DNA from 2 places in the Sphingomonas panaciterrae genome. Region 2 is predicted to be linked to the other one. Evidence: riboswitches for the same ligand, from Rfam matches in the RefSeq annotation. Region 2 holds a riboswitch; the other holds the start of a gene.
The links. A riboswitch is a leader RNA that binds a small molecule or an ion and turns the genes downstream of it on or off. The one in region 2 is predicted to bind cobalamin.
Positions count from the first base shown of each region.

Region 1 (4,376 bases), on a different contig from region 2:
ACGGTCAGCACGGTCGCGCCCAGCGCCAGCCCGAAGGGGAAACGATAATCGGCCGACACGCTGACGCTGTCCGCCGGCCGGCGCGCCAGATCGTTGCCGACCAGCCCGGCGCTGCGGTTCTCGCTGTCGACATGGGTATAGGCGGCGTTGATGGTGAAGCGATCGACCGGGCGCATCAGCAGCGCGAACTCGGCGCCCTTGGCGCGCGTGCGCGCGATGTTGCTGTAGGTAAAGGTCAGCGCGTCGAAATCGATCTGGTTGCGCGTGTGGCGATTGAAATAGGTCGCGCTGGCAACCAGCCGGTCGTCGATCAGCCGCTGCTCGATCCCTGCGTCCCAGCTCTTCGCGGTTTCCGGGTCGAGCGTAGGCGTGCCGTAGAAGGGCGCATACAGCTGGTACAAGGTCGGCGCCTTGAACCCCTCGGCATAGCTGGCGCGCAGCGTCGTGCCGGTCGGCAGCGTATAGGCGGCATTGGCGGCAAAGGTGGTGCGCCCGCCAAAGGCATCGTCATCGTCGTGGCGCACGCCCCCGGTGATGGCGAGTCCCGCGACCGGCGTCAGGATCACCTCGCCCCACACGCTCGTCGTGCCGCGGCTGAACCGGTCGGTGCCATCGGCAAGGCGGGTCGTCTCATGCTCCGCGCCGAGCACGACGCGGATCTGGTCGGTCGCCTGCAGATCGCCCTTGTAGGTGTAGCGTTCGCTGCGCCCGCGCGACAGGAACAGCGGCGCGGCGCCGACATCGGGATCGTAATTGTCGCGGTCGATATCGGCGATCTGGAACGCCAGCACGTTGCGGAACCGGCCCTCGAGAAAATCGGCGTTCAGCCCGGCATAGCCGTACAATTCCTGCGCGGTGGAATATTCGCGCGTATCGGCAAAGGCGAAGGCGGGCGCGGGAAAGCCGTCGAGGTCGGTACGGCTGTCCGCCCAATATCCACGCAGGTCGAGCCGGATGTTGGGCGCGAACGCCACTTCCACCCGGCCACTGGCGCCATATTGGCGATAGCCGTCCCGCTCGATGCCGCGATCATAAGCGGAAATGCCGTCGGTGCGCAGGTAACCGCCGGTGAGCGCACCGGAGACGATCCCGCTGCCGCCCGAAATGCCGCCGCTGGCGAACAATGTGTCCATCGCGCCATATTCGACATTGCCGCGCGCGCGCAGCTGCTGCGTCGGCGCCTGGGTGATCACGTTGACGACACCGCCGATCGCCTGGCTGCCCCAGGGCACCGAATTGGGACCGCGCACCACCTCGACCCGCTCGACCGAGGCGGTGAGCAGATTGGCGAAATCGAACGCGCCGCCCGGTGATGAGGGATCGTTGACGCGAACGCCGTCGATCAGCGTCAGCGTCTGGTCCGCCTCCGCGCCGCGGATCCGCACGTAATTGACCGTGCCAACCCCGCCGTTGCGGGTCATCGTCACGCCCGGCGTCGTCTGCAACAGGTCGCTCAGCATCACCGTCTGCCGCTGTTCGATCGTCTCGCGGTCGATGATCGTCACCGCCTGCCCGGTGGTGTCGACATCCTGCGGCACGCCGCTGGCCGTCACCACGATATCGCCGCGCGGCGGCGCTTCCTGCGCCCCCTCCTGTGCGAGCGCGGGCGCGGCGATCAGGGTGGCGGATGCCGCCAGCCATTGGATGGTCTTCATTGTTCTTGCCCCAACAAAAGGGCTGCGGCCGGCGCCTTGCACAGCGCCGTCCGTCAGCCGATCCCTCTTGTCGTTCGCTCGAGGGTTTCGGCCTCGTCCGCCCGGCACACCCCGTCCGCGCGATGGATCGACGTGCGACCGGCAGGTCTCCTGGCTCTCGGTTCACCGTGCCGCCCGGCCTTCCCGGAAGCCTCAAGCTTCCAGTGGCGCGGATGGGCGACACTCGCCGATCACAGTTGCGGGGGCAGCGCGGGATCAGGCCGTTGGCCCTTCCCGACTTCCCTTTTCATCCCGTCTCCGGGAACCGTTCGCGGGCGCGCCCCTAGGATCAGCGGCCGGGGCGCGTCAATATTCGACGCCCTTTTGCGCGTTGAAGCCGGCGTTGAAGGGATGCTTCACCTCGCCGAACTCGGTGACGAGGTCGGCGATCTCGACCAGCTCTGCCCGCGCGCCGCGCCCGGTGATGCAGATATGCTTGGTCAGCGGCCGCTCCTTCAGGAACGCCAGCACCTCCGCCGACGGCAGCGTATCGTCGGCAAGCACGATGTTGAGTTCGTCGAGGATCACGAAGTCGATCTCGGAATCGAGGATCAGTTCCTTCGCCCGCTCCCAGCCGCGGCGCGCCGCGGCGATGTCGCGCGCACGATCCTGCGTGTCCCAGGTGAACCCCTCCCCCATGCTTTCGAAGCTGACGAGGTCGGACGGGTGGTCGGTGAAGAAATGGCGCTCGCCGGTTTCCCACGTGCCCTTCACGAACTGCAGGATCGCCACGCGCATCCCCCAGCCGATCGAGCGGATCGCCATGCCGAAGGCGGCGGAGGACTTCCCCTTGCCGTTGCCGGTGTGGACGATCAGCAGCCCGCGCTCGAGCGTGCGGCGCGCCTGCATCTTTTCGCGCGCCACCTTCATGCGGCGCATCCGTTCATTGTGGCGGGCGTGATCGTCGGGTGCGTCGGTCATCCGCGCGCTATCGTCATGTGCCGCGCGGCTGGCAACCGGCGGCTCATTTCGCCGCGGCAGGCGCCTTCTTGTAGGGCACGAAATCGCCGAGCACGACGAAGCCGCGCGGGATGCGCGACGTACGATCGAGCAGCTGGAGCGAATCGGTCCGGCACAATTGCGGGCCGGCCCAGCGGTTCAGCAGCGCGTCGAAATCGTTGAGCTGGTCAGCGCCGGTCTGCGGCTCGTTGACATACAGGGTGCTGCCGACGCGGTAGATGATCGCTTTCTTGTCGATGATCTGGGTCGACGTGATCGCGGTGGTGCTGATGCAGCGCACCGGCTCCCCAGCGACGCGCCCGGCGAGCGCCTTTTGCAATTGCACCTCCGGCGTGTCGCGCGGGGCTGCGGTGGCGGGAGCGGCCAGCACGGCCGCGGCGAGAAGGGCGGGTGCAAACATCTTCATGCGGGAAGGCTGCGCCCGGCTTGCTGAACGCACGCTGACCATCGACAGGCCGGCGGCGGCACGATCAGCAGCGTGCGCAGACCTGTTTCGCCATCGGCGGCACGCCCTCGCCGTCCAGCGTCACCAGCGCGGCGTTCAGGTGAAGGCTGGTGGTCGACAGCCCCAGCATGTCCGCCATGCGCAGCGCCTCGCGGATGACATCGATCAACGGCCGGCCGGCATCGGCATATAGGTCAGGGGAGCGTAGGTCGGATTGCATGGCGCGCGCCCTAGCCGCGGCGGCACGGCGCGGGAACCCCGCGGGCGGTAAATACCGCCGGGCGGAACGTTCCACCGGCCAGGCTGCTCGATCGCCCGCGCATCAAAGCCCTCCCCTCACGGATGCGGATGACGGATAACCTGCATTGCACTCGCTCGGGCGCTGCCCCACATAGCCGGGTAACACACCAACGGGGCAATAATGGCTGATCCATATTCGACGCTCGGCGTAGCGCGTGGCGCCTCCGAGGCCGAGATCAAGAAAGCATATCGCAAGCTCGCAAAGGAGCTGCATCCCGACCGTAATCAGGACAATCCCAAGGCGGCGGAACGCTTCAGCCAGGTCACCAATGCCTATGACCTGCTGAGCGACAAGGACAAGCGCGCCCGGTTCGACCGCGGCGAGATCGATGCCGACGGCAATCCCACCTCGCCCTTCGGGGCGGGCTTTGGCGGCGGCTTTGCCGGCGGGCGCTCCGCCGGCGGCGGTTTCCGCAGCGAGGATTTCGGCGGCGCCGAGGGCGTCGACATGTCCGACATCTTCGAAGGGCTGTTCGGCGGCCGCGCCGGCGGGGCTGGCGGCGGCTTTTCCAGCGGCTTCGGCCGGCGGCAGCGCGCCGCGCCGCGTGGCGAGAATGTCGCCTATCGGCTGCGCGTCCCCTTCGTCGATGCCGCCGCGCTGGAGCCGCAGCGGATCACGCTGGCCGATGGCAAGACGATCGACCTGAAACTGCCGCCCGGCGTCGAGACGGGGACGCAGATGCGCCTGTCCGGCAAGGGTGAGCAGGGTCCGGGCGGCGCCGGCGATGCGATCGTCACGATCGACATCCAGCCGCACCGCTTCTTCACCCGCGATGGCGACGACGTTCGCCTCGACCTGCCGATCACCTTGGCGGAGGCGGTGAACGGCGGCCCGGTCAAGGTGCCGACGGTGCAGAAGCCGGTGATGCTGACCGTGCCCAAGGGATCGTCCTCGGGCCGCACGCTGCGGCTGAAGGGCAAGGGCTTCCACCGCAAGGACGGGACGCGCGGCGATCAGCTCGTCACGCTGATGATCC
Region 1 is NZ_JAKNQR010000001.1:1,149,121-1,153,496, forward strand. Features, by position in the region: gene L8F96_RS05605 (TonB-dependent receptor plug domain-containing protein) at 1-1,655, opposite strand, end outside; cobalamin riboswitch at 1,779-1,979, opposite strand; gene cobO (cob(I)yrinic acid a,c-diamide adenosyltransferase) at 2,001-2,615, opposite strand; gene L8F96_RS05615 (hypothetical protein) at 2,659-3,060, opposite strand; gene L8F96_RS05620 (hypothetical protein) at 3,125-3,319, opposite strand; gene L8F96_RS05625 (DnaJ C-terminal domain-containing protein) at 3,521-4,376, shown strand, end outside.
Region 1: it holds a riboswitch for cobalamin, as region 2 does, so the genes downstream of both, L8F96_RS05605 (TonB-dependent receptor plug domain-containing protein) here and L8F96_RS14655 (putative oxygenase MesX) in region 2, are expected to answer to the same signal.

Region 2 (4,376 bases):
CAGCAACGCCGCGGCACAGATCAGCACCGGAAATAGGCGTTGCGCCAACAGATTCCGGATCGCCCCCACGACACCGTGGGTATCGCTTGCGTGCGGCGGTGTCACTGGGACATTTTGTCGCGGGGGGATAATCAGGTTGGGAAACGGGCGTCGCCGGGTTCAGCCAGTGAGTTCCTGCCGGACGATCTGCGCGCCAGCGCCCAGCGCCTTCAGCTTGCCCTGCGCCACGGCACGCGGCAGCGGGGCCATGCCGCAATTTGTGGCCGGATAAAGCTTGTCCGCATCGACGAAGCGCAGCGCCTGGCGCAGCGTGTCGGCAACCTCCTGCGCGGTTTCGACCTGTTCGGTCGCGACGTCGATCGCACCGACCATCACCTTCTTGCCCCGGATCAGTTCCATCAGATCCATCGGTACCCGCGAATTGCGGCATTCGAGCGAGATGATGTCGATGCTCGATTGCTGCAGGCGAGGGAAGGTTTGCTCATATTGCCGCCATTCGGAGCCGAGCGTCTTTTTCCAGTCGGTATTGGCCTTGATGCCATAGCCGTAGCAGATATGCACCGCCGTCTCGGCGGTCAGCCCCTCGGCGGCGCGTTCCAGCGCAGCGATGCCCCAGTCGTTCGCCTCGTCGAAGAAGACGTTGAACGCCGGTTCGTCGAACTGGATGATGTCGACTCCAGCCGCCTCCAGCTCACGCGCCTCCTGGTTGAGGATGCCGGCAAATTCCCACGCCAGCTTCTCCCGGCTGCGGTAATGCGCGTCGTACAAGGTATCGATCATCGTCATCGGGCCGGGGAGGGTCCATTTGATCGGTTGATCGGTCTGCGCACGCAGATAGCGGGCATCATCGACGAACACAGGACGGGGGCGCGACACGGGACCGGTTACCGTGGGCACGCTGGCATCGTAGCGATCGCGGATGCGCACGGTCTCCCGACGATCGAAGTCGACGCCGTTCAGATGCTCGATGAAGGTGGTGACGAAATGCTGGCGGGTCTGCTCGCCGTCGCCGATGATGGTGATCCCGGCCTGGCGCTGGTCATCCACCGCAAGCCGAAGGGCGTCGCGCTGCGCGTCCGCCAGTTCGGCATTGGCGAGCTTCCACGGCGACCAGAGCGTCTCCGGCGTGGCGAGCCACGCGGGCTTGGGCAGACTGCCGGCGGTGGTGGTCGGCAACAGGGTCGTCATCATTGTGTTCCTTGGGTGAATGGGGGTCACAGGCCGCACGTCGCCGACCATTGTTCGAGCATCGCGCCATGCGGGCGGATGACATGTTCCTCGGCAAAGCGGCCCTGCGCGACGGCGAGGCGGCTGCGTTCCTCGCGGTCGTAGGCGATGCGCGTCAGCGAATAGTCCTGCCGCGTCAGGCTGGGCCGATAGTCATGCGCGGCGACCGAATTGGCGTTGTAGATTTCCGGCCGGTAGATCTTCTGGAAGGTCTCCATCGTCGCGACGGTGCTGGCCAGTTCGAGATGGGTATAATCGTCGAGCAGCCGGCCCTGATGGTAGAAGGCGAGCGGGGCGGCGGCGTGCGGCGGCATGAAATAGCGCACCGCGAGGCCCATCTTGGCGAAATAGCTGTCAGTCGCGGAGTGATGCTCGCAGCGATACTCCACGCCCAGGACTGGGTGGGAGTTGGTGGTGCGATGATAGACCTCGCGGCTGGAGACGCTGAGGCAGAACACCGGCGGCTTGCCGAACTGGTCGCGATAGGCGCTGGAGGCGAGGAAATGGCGGAACAGCTTGCCATGTAACTCGCCGAACCCCTCCGGCGCACCGCCGCACGAGCTGCGCCGCTGGTAATCGGGCAGGCGGATGCTGAAATCATAGTCGCGGATGTAGGAGGACAGGCTGTTGCCGGTCATGGCGTCGGTCCACGCGCCGCTCTGCCGGTCGAGCACCGTAGTCGCCAGCATCTCGATCAGCGGCAGGCCGACCGGGTCGCCATCGGTGATCGCCAGGTGTGCGGAGACGATGCGCAGCGCGAGGGCGTAGCGATCACCGCCGGAATTGTCCCAATGCATCAGTGCGTTGAAGCGATTGTCGATCATCCGCAGCGTGTTGCGCAGGTTCTCTGCCCGCGCCTCGCCCCGCGCCAGATTGGCGAAGTTGGTGGTCAGCCGCGTGCTGTCGCCGGGCTGATAATCCTCGTCAAAGGGGATGCTGCTGGTCGTGAACGTGAAACCGCTGTTCGTCATGACTCACCTGCTGTTGTACGAACAGGGGAGCCAGAGGGAGCGCGCACGTCATCGATGGTCCGGGATGGCAGTCACCATCCACGGTTCTCCGGCGCGATCCACCGGAGGAACCCCCGTCCGAGGAACGTTATCGCGTCGGAGGCAGGTCTCCTGGCTTGCGGGTCATCACGGCAGTTCCGGCCTTCCCGGGCCCGTTGCAGGGCCCAGTGACACAAGATGGAACTGCCGCTCTCCGCTCACAGTTGCGGGGGCAGCGCCGGAATCCGCCCTTCTGGAACGTCACCGGCTTCCCGTCTTAGCCCCATCGCCACGCCTGGGATGGGGAACCTCGACAGGGCCGGTTGAACATCATCCAACCAGCCCTGTCAATACCGATATAAAGATATCTTTATATCGTGATGTCTGTCGCAGGCTGAGCCCGCGGCTTCATCAGAAACGAAGGCCGATGCCCGCCACGAGCTGATGCCGCTGGGGACGGAATTTGGCATAGGTGATGCCGTCGTCGAACTTGTCGCTCGAATAATTGGTGAAGACGTATTCGAGCTTTCCATAGACGTTGTTGGTGACCATCACCTCGCCGCCGGCACCCAGATGGAAGCCGCCGTGATTGTCCTTAAACCGCACCCGTTCGTCATCTACGAAATCCTCGGCCTCGAACTTCAGCTGGCCGTTGGAATAGCCGCCCTTGAGATAGACGACGCCCTGGTCCGTGACGTAGCCGGCCCGTGCGCCGACGGTGAAATTGCGTCCGCCCTTCAGACAGTCACGCTCGCCGAACGGGGTGGTGGCGCAGTCCTTGATGGACGATCCCTCGACCCCGACATAGCCGCCAACCAGGAACCGGCTGTCAGTGACATAGTCATAGCCGGCTTCGATGCCGTAAGTGACACCGCTCTTTCCGTTCTTCTCGGAAATATCGATCAGAGGGTCGCGCAATCCGGTCTTGAACTCACCCCGGTCCCAGCCGAACCGGGCTTCGACGCGACCGCTGGATTGGATCGCCCCGGCGGATTGCGCCGCAGCGGGCGCAGCGATGAGGATCGCAAGCGCGGTCCCGATGAGATACTTCATATCGCCTCACTCTCTTTGGCCGGATCACTCTTTACCGACACCCGCGACATAAGCGCGGCCCAAGTCACGGGGTATCGGGAGAAGCACGTATCGCGCGGCGCAAGTTCGGCATCGCGCCGCCGAAACCGATCAGAAGCGAAAGCCGAGTGTCGCCATGACGTTGCGCGGCGCGGCCATGAAGCAGTCGCCACGCGCCAGGCAGGAGGCGAAGGCGCGTTCGTCGAACAGATTGGTCGCGTTGACCGCGAGACGCCACTGGTCCCAGCTGACCTCCGCCAGCGCGTCGACGGTAGTACGTGCGGGCGTCACGATCGTGTAGAGCGTGCCGGGCGCAATCGCGGGGTTGAGGGCATAAGGATCGAGCGGGCCGGTCGACTTGCTGTTGCCGCTGTAGACGATGCCGGCACCGAGCCGCAGCTGCGGACCGTCCGCGCTGGTCGCAAAGGTCTTCGTCGACCACAAGGATGCGGTGTGCCGCGGCATGTAATCGAGGCTGGTGTTCACTTCCGAATCCAGCTCGCTGTAGCCGTAGTTCAGCAGCAGTTCGAAATTGCCCGGCAGCGTGTGGCTGGCCTCGAATTCGAACCCCTTGGTCGTGAGCTCGCCGGACTGAGTGGTCACGTTGTTGGCGAGGTAGAGGACGCGGTTACGCTCCTTGATGTGGAATCCGGTGACGGTGACGAGCGTGGTGGGCGCGGGCTGCCACTTTACGCCGGCCTCATATTGCGTGCCGGTCTGCGGTCTGAACGGATTGCCCGGAACACCGCCCGGTCCGGACAGGCGGCCGGCGATCGGCAGGAAGCTTTCGGTATAGCTGAAGAAGGGCGAAATGCCGGCGCCGATCTCCCCGATGATGCCGGCACGGAAGGTGGTCGCGTTGTCCTCCTGCCCCGACGAATTGGTGACATGGTCCCGGCGGGCGCCGACGATCACGGAGACGCGGTCGAACAGGCGGATCTGGTCCTGCACGTACACGCCAAGCTGCTTTTGCGATTCATTGACGAACGGACCGGTCGGGTCGTAGGTCAGCAGTGCATCGTAATCGATGTCATAGAGGTCGACGACCTCCAGCGCAGGCGACAGCGCCACGCCCCGCTTCCCGACCTT
Region 2 is NZ_JAKNQR010000007.1:22,486-26,861, forward strand. Features, by position in the region: gene L8F96_RS14645 (DUF2946 family protein) at 1-48, opposite strand, end outside; gene L8F96_RS14650 (methionine synthase) at 160-1,188, opposite strand; gene L8F96_RS14655 (putative oxygenase MesX) at 1,215-2,198, opposite strand; cobalamin riboswitch at 2,322-2,544, opposite strand; gene L8F96_RS14660 (outer membrane protein) at 2,628-3,269, opposite strand; gene L8F96_RS14665 (TonB-dependent siderophore receptor) at 3,399-4,376, opposite strand, start outside.